3 regions of the Streptomyces sp. NPDC050610 genome follow, and region 1 is predicted to be linked to each of the others. Evidence: riboswitches for the same ligand, from Rfam matches in the RefSeq annotation. Region 1 holds a riboswitch; each other region holds the start of a gene.

Region 1 (4,621 bases):
CCGTCTCATTGCGGGCGGTGGCCTTGACGGTGAGGTCGGCGGAGCCCATGCCGGGCAGTGCGAGCTTCGTCGACACATGTGCGTCGCGCAGCGCTACGGGGCCGCCCCGGCGCACCAGGACGTCGCGGACGAGGCCCATGTTCGCGTCGGGCGGCGGTTGCAGCCAGTCGACCCAACCCATCGTCAGGTTCTTGTCCGGATTGTTGGGACGGACCTTCAGCGCAACGGAGTTGACGCCCTTTCGGACGAGTGAGGTGATGTCGAGTTCGTGCCGGGTGTACGCGCCGGCGACCTGGTCCGCGCCGGCCGCCCGCTTCCCGTTCACGTAGACGTCGGCCGCCGAGAGCACGCCGCTGAAGTCGAGGTAGGTGCGGGTTTCGGGGTGCTTGGCCTTCCCGACGGTAAAGTCCGACCGGTACCACCAGGGGACGGAGAAGTCCTTCGCCGCGATCTTCTTCATGTTGGTGGAGTAGAAGGGATCGTCCTTGTACGTGCCGTCGGCGAGCAGCGCGGCGAGCACGGTGGAGCGCGCCGCCGCCGGATGCCAGCCCTCGGCCCCGTAACCGGGGGTGGAGATGGCCTCGGGGGTGTCGGAGACCTCGGCCGAGGACTGGATCGCGTACCCCGAGAGCGGGGTCGCGGCACCAGGGGCCGGTGCGGCCCGGGTGACGGGGGCGACGGGCGGGGCGGCGGGACGCGGCGCCGGGGCGGTGGCGTGCGCGGGGAGGGCCGAGGCGGGGAGGGCGAGGCTCAGCAGCAGACCGGTGACGGCTAATGGCGCGGCGGGGCGGAGGGACACAGCGGGTACCTCTCGGACGGCCGAGTCGGCGGGGGATCGGCAGGATTGGCAGGAATGGCAGGATTCAGAAGGAATGGCCGGGCGCGGCGTAATTCACCTTTCGTCACTGGAAGTTAAGAAACCTTCCTATTGGGTGGGGCAGGACGCTAAGGAATCGCACCGTTCATGTCAATGATCTGAGCGGAGTCCGACGGTACGACCGGACGAGTGGATGAGGGGATGAGGGGAAGCTGTGCGCGGAGGACGAGTGGCCGTCGTGGGCGGGAGCATCGCCGGCTGTGCCGCGGCGCTGGCCGCCGTACGGGCCGGGGCGGCCGAGGTCGTGGTGTACGAACGGGCCGCCCGGCGGCTCCAGGACCGGGGCGTCGGCCTCGCCGTCCAGCAGGACCGGTACGCCGAACTGGAGCGGGCCGGGTACGTCGACGCCGCGATGCCCTGGGTGCGGCTCACCCGGCGCGTCTGGCTGCTCGGCGACACGGACGCGCGCGGCGGGCGGGAGTTCGGGGTGCTGCCCTTTCCCTTCCGCTCCTACAACTGGGGTTCCCTATGGCGGGAGTTACGCGCCCGCGTCCCCGAGCGGGCCGACTACCGGTCGGGCGCCGCCGTCGAATCGGTGACACCCGACCCGGACCGCGGTGACGTCCCGCGCGGCGCCGTTCTGCGTCTCGCGGACGGCGGCGAGGAGCGGTTCGACCTCGTGATCGGCGCGGACGGCTACCGCTCGGTCGTCCGCGCCGCGATGTACCCCGACGTCGCGCCCCAGTACGCCGGGTACCTCGCGTGGCGCGGCTCGCTGCCGGCAGACCGGCTGCCGGGTCCCCGCGACGCGTGGGCCGAACAGGACGCCGCCACCGTCGCGTTCCCCGGGGGCCACATGATCGCGTACCGCATTCCCGGCCCCTCCGGCCGCGGCACCTCCGTCAACTGGGTGTTCTACGCGGTGCCCCCCGACGTGCCGGGGCTGCGGCTCGACGACCCCACCATGCCGCCGCCGCGGACCGTCGCCGCCGAGCTGTTCGAGCATCAGGAGAAGCTGGTGGCCGCGCACTTCCCGCCCTACTGGCGGGAGGTCGTCCAGCGCACCCGCGCCGAGGACACCTTGGTGCAGCCCATCTTCGACCTCGCCGTGCCGCACTACGCCAAGGGCCGCCTCGTCCTCCTCGGCGACGCCGCCGCCATCGCCCGCCCGCACACCGGCGGCGGCGCGGTCAAGGCGCTGCAGGACGCCACGGTGCTGGAGCGCGCACTGCGCTCCGCCGACGGCTTCGACGCCGGGCTGGCCGCGTACGACGCCGAGCGCGCGCCGATCGGCCGGGCGGTGCTGGAACTTGGCAGGCGGCTCGGCCGGGCGCAAGTGCTGTCCGTACCGGACTGGGCGGCCATGGACCAGCGGTCCACCGAGGAGTGGTGGCGCGCGGCCTCGGAGGGCGAGCGGGGCTTCGGCGGGATCGCCCTGGGCAGGTAGACGGAGTTCGGTGAGCGCGCCCGTGGAAGGCGGGGAGGGGTTCGGCGAGTGCGTTCGCGGAGGGGGAGCGGAGTCCGCCGAGTGCGCCCGCGGGCGGCGGAGCCGCGTGCGTCACATCGGCCCGCCACTGGTCAGAGGCGTCGAAACCGTTAAATCCGCCACTGGCCAGAACCGCCGAAGCCGTTAAAGTAGCCCAGCCGTGGTGTTCGGGAAGACCGGTGAGGGGCCCTCGCGGCCCTATTCCGGAGCGGCCCTCGCCACTGTGATCGGGGGCCCTCAGCCCTTCCGTACCCGCCTCGGCGGCCGTACGGAGCCACTGGCCGCAGCCTGCGACCGGGAAGGCCGGGCGGAGGACAGCGCGAGCTGAACCCGTAAGCCAGGAGACCGGCCACGGCATCTCACGAACTGATCCACGAGGTGCTGGAGCGTGAAATACGGATGGCCCTGCCCACCGACACCCCCACTGATTCCCCCGCCGGTCCCGGCTCCGATACCGCCGCGCCCGCGTTCCGCTGGCAGCGGCAGGACACCCTGCGCACCGCCGGACTGCTGGCCGTCATAGCCGCACTGCACGTCGTCGCCTTCGGCGTGCTCTTCCTGTTCGTCGTGCCCAGCCACTACACCGTCGGCTCGCAGGTGTTCGGCGTCGGCCTCGGCGTCACCGCCTACACCCTCGGCATGCGGCACGCCTTCGACGCCGACCACATCGCCGCCATCGACAACACCACCCGCAAGCTGATGGCCGACGGCAAACGCCCGGTCTCCGTGGGCTTCTGGTTCGCCCTCGGCCACTCCAGCGTGGTGGTCGCCATGGCCGCGCTCGTCGCGGGCGGCGCCCATCTGGCCGGCACGCTGATCAACGAGGACTCCACGGCCCACCAGGCGCTCGGCGTCGTCGGCACGACCGTCTCCGGAACCTTCCTCTACCTCATCGCCGCGCTCAACCTGGTGGCCCTCGCGGGCATCTGGAAGGTCTTCCGCTCCATGCGCGCGGGCCGCTTCGACGAGGCCGAGCTGGAGGAGCACCTGGACTCGCGCGGCTTCATGAACCGGGTGCTCGGCCGGTTCACCCGCTCCATCACCCGCCCCGGCCAGATGTACCCGCTCGGCTTCCTCTTCGGCCTCGGCTTCGACACCGCGACCGAGGTCACGCTGATGGTGATGGCGGGCAGCGGCGCCGCGGCCGGGCTGCCCTGGTACGCCATCATGTGCCTGCCGCTGCTCTTCGCCGCCGGGATGAGCCTCTTCGACACGCTCGACGGCACATTCATGAACTTCGCCTACCAGTGGGCGTTCGCCAACCCGGTCCGCAAGGTCTACTACAACCTCACCATCACCGGTCTGTCGATCGCGGTCGCCTTCCTCATCGGCACCATCGAGCTGGTGAGCGTCCTGCGCGAGAAGCTGGCCATGGACGACGCGGTCACCGGCTGGATCTCCGGCCTCGACCTCGACAACGTCGGCTTCGTCATCGTCGGGCTCTTCGTGGTGGTATGGGCGGCGGCGCTCGCGTACTGGCGGTTCGGCAAGGTCGAGCAGCGCTGGGCGGCCCGGACGGCGCCGGAGGGCTGACGCCGGCCGATCGGCCGGTGACGGGGGCGGCGCGGCGCCGGCCGCGCCGCCCCCGTACGTGCGTTCGTGGTGGCGCGGCCGTCGCGCGTACGGGCAGAGGTCCCGTCGCGTGTACGGGCAGAGGTCCCGTCGCGTGTACACGCGGAGATGAGGAGGCCCGTCGGTCAGGCCGGCGCCGAGCCGCCTCGGGCGACGACGGTCGCGAGCCCGTCGAGCACCCACTCCAGGACCTGGTCGAACGGCTGAGGACCGGGGGCGTGCCGTCCGGGGTCGGTGACCCAGCGGATGAAGTGGGGGTGCCTGCCCGCGGCGGCCACCCGCTCCAGGTAGGGCTCGACGGCCTTCTCCAGCTCGTCGTCGGTGTGCAGCCCGACGCGGGCCCGCATGGTCCGCTCTTCCAGCAGGGCGAGCCCGGAGCCGAAGACCTGGCCGAGCACGGTCTCGACGCACCGCATGCGGGTGGCCGCGTCGAGCCCGAGGGGGTCGAGCTCGGTGAGCGCGGATTCGTAGAGATCGAGGGCGTTCGGCCCCAGCGGCGGGCGGCTGAAGGCCAGCCGCGCGAACCACGGGTGGCGTTGCACGGCGTCCCAGCCCGTGCTGCCCATGGTGTGCAGCGCCGCGCGCCAGCCCTCGCCGCGGGCGACGGTGAGCTGCCCGTAGACCTGATCGGACATCAGATCCAGCAGTCCGTCCTTGCTGCCGACGTAGCGGTACAGGGCCATGGGGCTGCGCACGCCCAGCCCGGTCGCGAGGGCCCGCATGGTGAACTCGCCGGCCGCCTCGCG
Region 2 (4,621 bases), on a different contig from region 1:
GGTGAGCGGACTCGCTGTCCGTGCGCGGTGACTGGGCTCGACGGCCGGCCTCGGAAGCCGGTCTCGGTGACCGGCCTCGACGGCCGGCCCCAGTGACTGGCCCCGGTGACGGACCTCGATGACCGGCCTCAGCGAATGGCCTCAGTGGCAGGGGAAGCCGAGGAGGTGACGGCCGTCGTGCACCCACTCGTGCACGTCGGCGCCGGAGATGAGCGAGGTGGCGCCCTGCTCGGCGCCGACGAAGTAGAGGAGCACCAGCATCAGGATGCCGAAGAAGACGGCCCATGGCACGATCGTCTTCAGGGAGATGGGGGTGATCGCCGGTGCGGCGGGGGCCTTCGGGGCAGGGGCGGCGGGGTGTGCCATGGCAGAACCTCCTGGGGAACACGCGTCCCGGTCGTTGGTGCCGTGGACGACGGTGCGGGGTCTGACTTCCCTGCCGCCGCCCGGAACTGGGGCCGCGGCCTGGTACACAGTGGCGCGACCGTGCCGGGTTCTCACCGGACTTCCGTCACACCGTCGTCATGTCCACGCGACCGTACCGCGCCGTGACCTGCGACGCCACGGTGTGTGGCGGCCCGGATGCCGTAGGCTCCGGCGTCGTCGACCGCGACGGCCGTGACCTGCCGAGGGCCGGAACCGGGCGGTCCGGCGCACACCCGGAGGAATGGGGGCAGGGATGACGGTGCGGGTGATGCTGGTGTCGCCGGCGGTGAACGCGGATCTGCGGCAGGCGCGGTTCGGCGACGATTCGCCCCTGGACGGCGCCGGGTCGCTGCAGGCGCGGGCCGCGGCGGGCGGACTGCCGCGCTCGGACCGCCTGATGCGCGCGGGCACCAGGCGGTGCCGCGAGACGGCCGGGGCCCTGGGGCTGGGGGCGGCGGAGGCGGTCCCGGCGCTCGGCGACCTCGACGCGGGCCGCTGGCGGGGCCGGTCGCTGGCGGAGGTGGCCGAGGCCGAGCCCGGCGCGGTGGCCGAGTGGCTGGCGAACCCCGAAGCCGCGCCGCACGGCGGCGAGTCGGTGGCCGGGCTGATCGGGCGGGTCGGGGACTGGCTGGCGGGCTGCACGGACGGCCGGGTGCTCGCCGTCGCGGAGCCCGCGGCCGTACGCGCGGCGGTCGTGCACGCGCTGGGCCTGCCCCCGCAGGTGTTCTGGCGGCTCGATGTGCCGCCGCTGACGCTGACGGAGCTGACCGGCGGCGCGGGGCGGTGGAACCTGCGCTGCGGGCGGCCGCTCGCGTCCGGGCTCCCGGAACCCCGGACGTAGGCCCCGAACGTAGACCTTGGACATAGACCGCAGACGCAGGCCCCGGACGTAAACCCTGGACTTAGTAGGACGTCCAACTATATGTTCGTGGGCAAGCCCGCGGTGCGGGGAAGCCGGTGCGAGGCCGGCGCGGTCCCGCCACTGTGACCGGGGAGTGCGTCTTCGCGACAGCAAGCCACCGGCGAGAGCCGGGAAGGCGGAGGGCGCACGCCGATCCGGAAGTCAGACACCGGCCGAGGGTGTTCCGTGTTGTCCACGAGGATGGAGCGAACACGCATGGCGCCGGTCTGTGCTCGCGCACCGGGTGATCCTGCGGCAGTCTCGGCGGTGCCACCGCCCTGACGCCCCGCGCCTTCGGCTCCGCTCCTGGTCCGCGCGTCGTGCGTGCGACGGCATGCCCCAACCCCGGCCCCTTGAACGAGAACAGGTTCTGCCACATGGCCCCCTCCCCCCGTGACGACGCGCCCACCGACACCGCCCCCGCCGACGCCCCCGCCGACGCCCCCGACAACACAGTCCTCTTCCGCAAGGACGGCCGGGCGGGCCGAATCGTCCTCAACCGCCCCCGGGCGCTGAACGCCCTCACCCACTCCATGGTCCGGCGCATCGACGCCGCGCTTCGCGCGTGGGAACACGACGACGACGTGGCCACCGTGGTCATCACCGGGGCCGGCGAGCGCAGCCTGTGCGCGGGCGGCGACATCCGCTCGATCCACGCGGACGCCACCGTCTCGGGCGGCGCCTCCACCGGCTTCTGGCGCGACGAGTACGTGCTCAACGCCCGTATCGCCGACTACCCCAAGCCCTACGTGGCGGTCATGGACGGCATCGTCATGGGCGGCGGGGTCGGCGTCTCCGCGCACGGCGGCCTCCGGATCGTCACGGAGCGGTCGAAGATCGCCATGCCGGAGACCGCCATCGGCTTCGTACCCGATGTGGGCGGCACCCACCTCCTCGCCCAGGCGCCCGGCGAGCTGGGCACCCATCTCGCCCTGACCTCCTCCGCGATGGGCGCGGGCGACGCGCTGCTGTGCGGATTCGCCGACCACTTCGTGCCGTCCGACCGGCTGGAGGCGCTCGTGGAGGCGCTGGCCACCGTGGACGCCGGCACGGCCGTACGCGCCGAGGCCCGCCCCGCGCCGCCGGGTGTGTTCGAGGAGTGGCGGGAGTGGATCGACCCCTGCTACGCCGCCGGAACGGTCGAGGAGATCGTCGGGCGGCTCTCGGCCACCGGGATCGCGGCCGCCAAGGAGGCCGCCGAACAGATCATGGGGAAGTCTCCGACCGCCCTGAAGGTGACCCTGCGCGCGCTGCGCCGCGCCCGCGCCCTGGGCGCGCTGCACCCGGTGCTCGACCAGGAGTTCCGCGTCTCGTGCGCGGCGCTCGCCCGTCCGGACCTCGTCGAGGGCATCCGCGCCCAAGTGATCGACAAGGACCGGCGGCCGCGCTGGTCGCCGGCGACGCTGGAGGCGGTCACCGAGGAGGACGTGGCCCGGTTCTTCACGCCGCTGGGCGACGACGAACTCGGGCTCGGCCCGGCGACGGCGCAAGGCAACCATCAGACAGCACAAGGGGCCCGTCCGACGGCGGAAGGGAGCCGTCAGTGAGCAGTGCGACCGCCGCACGGCTGAGCAGCGACCGGGCCGAAGGCGCCGGCACAACAGACAGCACCGTCGAAGGGACACACAGCCGATGAGCGACTACGAGACCATCCTGCTCGACCGCGAGGGCCGCGTCGGCGTCATCACCCTCAACCGGCCCAAGGCGCTGAACGCCCTCAACCTCCAGCTCATGGGCGAGGTCATCGACGCCGCGACCGCCCTCGACCGCGACCCGGACATCGGGTGCGTCGTCATCACGGGGTCGCGGAAGGCGTTCGCGGCCGGCGCCGACATCAAGGAGATGCGGCCCAACGACTACATGGACGTCTATCTCAGCGACTGGTTCGCCGCCTGGGACCGGCTGGGCCAGCTCCGCAAGCCCACGGTCGCGGCGGTGTCGGGGTACGCGCTGGGCGGCGGGTGCGAACTGGCGATGCTCTGCGACATCCTGCTGGCCGCCGACACCGCCCAGTTCGGCCAGCCGGAGATCAAGCTGGGCGTCATCCCCGGCATCGGCGGCTCGCAGCGGCTGACCCGCGCCGTCGGCAAGGCCAAGGCGATGGACCTGTGTCTGACCGGCCGGACGATGGACGCGGCCGAGGCCGAACGGGCGGGCCTGGTCTCGCGGATCGTTCCCTCCGACGAGCTGCTCACCGAGGCGCTCGCCACGGCGGCCACGGTCGCCGAGATGTCCGCGCCCGTCACCATGATGGTCAAGGAGAGCGTGAACCGGGCCTTCGAGACCACGCTCGCCGAGGGCGTGCGGTTCGAACGCCGCCTGTTCCACGCGACGTTCGCCACCGCCGACCAGAAGGAGGGGATGGCCGCGTTCATGGAGAAGCGGCCGCCGTCCTTCACCCACCGCTGAGAAACGCCGGGAATCGCTGAGAATCACCGGGAATCGCCGAGAGCGGGCGGGGCTGGCAACCGGCTCCGCCCTCAGCAGGGGCGCCGCCAGGCGTCCAGCTTCAGGCGCTTCTGCATGGAGCTGAGCCCGAGCCGCTTGGCCTCGGCGCAGAACTCGCCGGGCTCCAGCTTGTACTCGACGTGGAAGACGGCTTTGCCGTGCTCGATGAACGGCCGCAGTTCGCCGCACTCGCCGAACTGCGCGCACTCCTCGTTCACGGCGAAGTCGAAGTCGTCGACCAGCTGCGGGATCTGGTCGAGGTCGTTCTTGAGCCCGACGGCGAGGCCGCGTTCGTGGGCCAGCCCCGCGATCATGCGGTTGTAGGTGAGCTGCTGCGCGGCGGTGACGGTGAACCCGGTGCGGTTGCGGTACGCCTCGGTGAGATCGGGTTCCACCGCGTCGAACCCCTTCTTCCGGCACATGTCCATACGGGCGGCCATGACCGGGCGGAGCCGGTCGGGGCGGCGGATGTCCAGCCACCGCTCGCCGCCCCAGCCGTTGTTCGCGCCCAGCAGCTTCTCGGAGAACTCGCCGTGGTCGGGCCGGAAGCTCTCCCAGGCGCCGACGTTGAGGTAGCAGATCACCTTGGCGCCCCGGGCGTGCAGGGCGGCGACGGTCCGCGCGCTGTTCTCGAACCCGTCGATGTCGTAGACGGGGACGCGCACGCCGGTGTCGACGCGCCCGTCGAGCTGCCACTGCCACGCGGTGCCGGGCTTGGGCTGCCAGCGGCTCTCGGCGGGCTCGTCCTTGTGCGGTTCGGGCAGGCCGGTCCGGGTGCAGCCCGCCATGAGCAGCGCGAGCAGGACGAACAGCGCCGTGCGGGCGCGTCCTACGGTCACCAGTGTT
Region 3 (4,621 bases), on a different contig from region 1:
GCGGGCCGCCCGGAGGCGACGACGCTTCCCGCGTCCAGGACGTGGAGGCGGTCGCAGTAAGAGGCGGCGAGGTTGAGGTCGTGCAGGACGACCAGCTTGGTGGCGGGCAGGTTGCGCAGCAGGGCGAGGAGTTCCAGCTGGTGGCGGATGTCGAGGTGGTTGGTGGGCTCGTCCAGGGCGAGGAGGCCGGGTTCCTGCACCAACGCCCGTGCCACGAGGGTGCGTTGCCGTTCGCCGCCGGAGAGCTGTTCGTAGGGGCGGTGGGCGAGGTCGGCGGAGCCGACGCGGGTGAGGGCGTCGGTGACGCGGCGGGCGTCGTCCTTGGTGTCCTGTTCCCAGAACCGTTTGTGCGGGCTGCGGCCCATGGCGACGACCTCGGCGACGGTGAGGCCGAAGGCGCCGGGCGCGTCCTGCGGGACGACGGCGATCCGGCGGGCGCGCTCCTTGACGGTGAGGGCGGCGGAGTCGGCGCCGTCGACGCGGACGGCGCCGGCGGTGGGGCGCAGGGTGCCGTAGACGCAGCGCAGGAGGGTGGTCTTGCCGCTGCCGTTGGGGCCGACCAGGCCGACCGTCTCGCCGGGCGCGGCGTCGAGGTCGATGTCGCGGATGAGCGTGGTGCCGTCGGGGGCGGCGTAGCCGAGGCCGGTGACCGTGAGGGCGGCCGGTGGCGGCTGGGTCATGCCGTGACTCCTTCCGCCCGGGTGCGGCGGCGCAGCAGCCACAGGAAGTAGGGGCCTCCGGTGAGTGCGGTGACGACGCCGACGGGGATCTCCTGTGGTGCGGCGACGGTGCGGGCCCCCAGGTCGGCCAGGAGCAGGAACACGGCGCCGCCGAGCGCGGCGACGGGCAGCAGCCTGCGGTGTCCCGCGCCGGTGATCATGCGGGCGGCGTGGGGCACCATCAGGCCGACGAAGCCGATCGCGCCGCTGAACGCGACGAGGACGCCGATGACGAGCGAGGTGAGGACGAAGACGGCGGCCCGGAAGCGGTTGGTGTCCAGGCCGAGAACCTGGGCTCCCTCCTCGCCCGCGAGCAGCAGGTCGAGCGGACGGGCGAGCGCGACGAGCAGCACCGTGCCGAGAGTCAACACGACGGCAGGCAGAGGGAGTTGACTCCAACGGGCCGCGCCGAGACCGCCGAGCGTCCAGAACATGATGGCCCGCGCGTGCTCGGCCTGCGCCGAGACGACAAGGACGAGACTGGTGAACGCGGCCAGGATGTACTGCACGGCGACCCCGGCGAGCACGAGTCGCCCGGACGTCATGGTGCCGCCGCGCCGCGCGAGCGCGTACACGACGACGAGGGCGCCCATGGAGCCGATGAACGCGGCCACCGGCAGCGCGACGGTGCTCGCGGTGCCCGCTCCGACCCCGAGCACGATGACGAGGACCGCGCCGGAGGAGGCGCCCGACGAGGCGCCGAGCAGGTACGGGTCGGCGAGCGGGTTGCGGACCACGGCCTGTAGCACGGTTCCGGCGACGGCGAGCCCCGCGCCGACCACGACGGCGAGGATGACGCGCGGCATCCGCACGTCCCACACGATGGACGCGAACGCGCCGCCGCGCTCACCGGAGACCAGGATGCGCAGCACCTCCCCCGGCGGGATCCCCACGGCCCCGATGGCGAGTCCGGCGACAGCCGCCGCGCCCACCGCCAGGACGAGCACGGCGACGAGCAGGGGAAAGCACCGGGTGCGGACGCCGCTCACTTCGCGTCGGGGTGCAGTTGCGCGGCGAGGCCGTCGACGGCGTCGGCGGCGCGTATCCCGAGCACGGCCGAGGACAGCGGCAGCACCGCGAACCGCTTGTTCTTGATCGCCGGGACGTTCTTGAGCGCCGGGTCGTCCAGCAGCCGCTGCTTCTTCGCGGCGACGCTGGTGCCGCCGTAGTCGTAGATCACGACGACGTCGGGCTTGCGGGCGATGACGCGTTCCCAGGAGACGTCGGCGAAGGACTTGCCGACGTCCGCGAAGACGTTGCGGCCGCCCGCGCGGCGGATGATGTCGTTGCCGAGCCCCTGGCCGCCCGCGGTGAACGCGCTGGAGTCGCCGGAGTCGTACACGAACACGGAGACCGGCTCGATGCCCGTGAGGCGTGCGGCGACGGAGTCGAGGCCCTTCTGTTCCCGCGCGATGAGCTTCTTGCCGCGCTCGGGGACGTTGAAGATCCGCGACACCTGCGTGACCTCGGTCTTGAGGTCGTCGACGCCGATCGGCCCCTTGGCGCAGCTCTCGATGTTCAGGCGGGTGTTGATCCCGGACTTCTGAAATCCGGTACGGTCGCGGCCCTCGCCCTTGTCGAAGGCGCTGGCGTAGCCGCCGTACACGAAATCGGGATTCGCGCCGAGCAGGGTCTCCTTCGACGGGTACTTCTCGGCGAGCACCTTCACCGAGTCGTAAGCCTTCCGGTATTCGGGACTGATCTTGTCGTCGAGATAGGCGGTGCCCGCCATGCGGTCCTTCAGCCCCAGGGCGAGCAGGATCTCGGTGGCGTGCTGATTGAGCGCGACGGCCCGCTTCGGCGCCTGCGTGAACGTGGTCTTCACTCCGCAGTTGGTGACCGTGTACGGGAAACCGGCGGCCGCACCGCCCGCCTTGTCGTCGCTCTTGTCCGCGCCGGATGAGCCGGACGTGCCGCACGCGGCGAGCGGGAGCAGCAGCAGAGACGTCAGAAGCGTGCGCGAGACCGCGCCGGTGCGGAGCATGTACATGCCTTTCCGAGGGATCCTCGTCCCCGGTCGGTACGGAAAGGCGGCCAGACAGTATCTGGCTGCCGGCCGCGCCCACGAGAGGTCGACCGGTCACAGTGGCGGGACCGCGCCGGATTCGCACCGGCTTCCTGGCCCTGACCGCCTTGATTGAGTGAGCACAGTGTGCCAGACGGCTGATCGGGGCCCGCGGCTGAGCCCGCCAGGCGGCCCCGCCCCGGGAGCGCCCTCTGCGCGTCCGCAGAAACCACTGGATACGGCACGAAGGCGCTGAAGTTCCGGTCGACCCAGCCGAGGGGTGGTGCGGCGCGCTGCGGGCGGTCCGCTCCGTACGGGCCGAAGCCCGGCCGGCATGGTGATCACCGGCGCCGTTCCATCCGCACACGCCGAGGACCCGGCATCGGCCCGGACACCGGCCGTCGAGCAGCACGGTGAGATCCGATAGGGAGCCGATGATCCACCGACCCCCTCGGCGAATCACCACGAAAGACCGAGGTCAAGGACCGAATCCCTTTGGTCCGCCGCACGGAGAGTTGTCCGGGTATCACCTTTCAGCCAATCCGCTAACCGAAAGTAGCCATCCATGCACTTACCGTGGGGTGCTGATTAAGATCTCGCAGTGGATGCCCTGGCCCTTTCCGGGCCCGCGCCTGGGTGGTGCCTGGGTGGGCCTTCCCACCTTTTCCGCCGATTCGAGGGCTGGAGCGCTGTGACAGCACGTGTGGAAGATATCCGTAAGCTCCTCGATCAGACGGGCCCGGGAGGTGCTGTCGAAATTCCGGGGTCCGTCCTCGGCGACCACGGTGCCGCGGCGCTGGTTCTGCGAGGGGGCCTCTTACGGGTCGAGGGCGCTATATGCGACCCGGGTGAATTCGCGGTCACGGGGCGGGCCATGACCACCGCGTCACCCGCCCCGGTCCCGGTGCGGGTCTCTTTCACCGATGACGGCGAACGGGTGACCGGGACGTTGGCCGCCGCCGACCTGGGCGAGGGCCGCGGGCTGGTGCTGGTCGACGGTGCCCCGGCCGGGGCGCCGCTGCCGGCCGGGGCCTGGGCGGTGGCGGACGGCCGTGCCCTGCGGCTGACCCGGCGGGCTCCCGTGCCGACGGCCGACTCCGGACGCCTGGACGGCCTGGGCCGTGCCCTGCCCGCGGTGCGACGGCGTACCGGCGGTGAACGCGAGGCTGATCGTGGCCCGCAGGCCCTGGTCACCGACAACGGCGTCTTCATCCCCCGCCCCGGGCCTCGGCGACGCAAGGGCGTGCGGATCCTGGAGGCCCCGTCGGTACGCGGTTGGTCGCCGATCGGTACGCCGGGCGGTGAGAACGGCCTGAGCGTGGACTACGCGAACCCGCCGCTGCGGATCGCGGGCGCGCTGACCGCGCTGCCGGCCTCACCGCCCTACAAGGCGGTGGTCGGCGGGGTACTGCTGGTGGACACCGGGGCGTTCAACGGTTCCGCGATGGGCGCCTACGTCATCCCCGACAACGGCGGCGAGCCGTCGCTGTTCGCCTACGGCTCGCTGGGCAGCGCCACCGGGTTCGGTCCGCCGATGTTCCAAGTACGCGGAATCTCGGCGGGGTTCGGCTGGAACAGCCGGGTGCGGGTGCCGGCGGCCGACGCGCTGAGCGGTTTCCCGTTCCTGATGGCGCTCGACGACCCGGGAGCGATCGGGGCCGACGACGAGGTCGATCCGCTGAAGGTGCTGGGGGAGCTGATCAGTGGCCCCGCCCCCTGGGTGCGCCCGCAAGAGGGTGACCTGTGGTTCGCCGCGGGTCTGGCCTTCGACTGCTTCGAGACTTTCCGGGGCCATGCGATGGCGCTGGTCCAGACCGGCTCGGACCTGACGATCAGTCTGCTGGGGGTCGGCGGCGCGCAGTTGCCCACCAAGAGCACCTCGAAGATCGCCCGGGTG

What was found. A riboswitch is a leader RNA that binds a small molecule or an ion and turns the genes downstream of it on or off. The one in region 1 is predicted to bind cobalamin.
Region 2: another riboswitch for cobalamin. It lies ahead of AB0I22_RS16300 (enoyl-CoA hydratase/isomerase family protein); the one in region 1 lies ahead of AB0I22_RS11515 (HoxN/HupN/NixA family nickel/cobalt transporter).
Region 3: another riboswitch for cobalamin. It lies ahead of AB0I22_RS14095 (ABC transporter substrate-binding protein); the one in region 1 lies ahead of AB0I22_RS11515 (HoxN/HupN/NixA family nickel/cobalt transporter).

Annotation. Positions count from the first base shown of each region.
Region 1 covers NZ_JBFAIV010000007.1:160,108-164,728, forward strand. Annotated here, with positions in the region: gene AB0I22_RS11505 (sugar-binding domain-containing protein) at 1-799, opposite strand, end outside; gene AB0I22_RS11510 (FAD-dependent monooxygenase) at 1,032-2,264, shown strand; cobalamin riboswitch at 2,448-2,672, shown strand; gene AB0I22_RS11515 (HoxN/HupN/NixA family nickel/cobalt transporter) at 2,703-3,836, shown strand; gene AB0I22_RS11520 (TetR/AcrR family transcriptional regulator) at 4,001-4,621, opposite strand, start outside.
Region 2 covers NZ_JBFAIV010000011.1:117,552-122,172, forward strand. Annotated here, with positions in the region: gene AB0I22_RS16290 (CbtB domain-containing protein) at 142-366, opposite strand; gene AB0I22_RS16295 (histidine phosphatase family protein) at 680-1,267, shown strand; cobalamin riboswitch at 1,340-1,520, shown strand; gene AB0I22_RS16300 (enoyl-CoA hydratase/isomerase family protein) at 1,705-2,874, shown strand; gene AB0I22_RS16305 (enoyl-CoA hydratase) at 2,960-3,736, shown strand; gene AB0I22_RS16310 (endo alpha-1,4 polygalactosaminidase) at 3,808-4,563, opposite strand; gene AB0I22_RS16315 (spherulation-specific family 4 protein) at 4,611-4,621, opposite strand, start outside.
Region 3 covers NZ_JBFAIV010000009.1:125,340-129,960, forward strand. Annotated here, with positions in the region: gene AB0I22_RS14085 (ABC transporter ATP-binding protein) at 1-680, opposite strand, end outside; gene AB0I22_RS14090 (iron ABC transporter permease) at 677-1,708, opposite strand; gene AB0I22_RS14095 (ABC transporter substrate-binding protein) at 1,705-2,703, opposite strand; cobalamin riboswitch at 2,739-2,870, opposite strand; gene AB0I22_RS14100 (DUF6603 domain-containing protein) at 3,599-4,621, shown strand, end outside.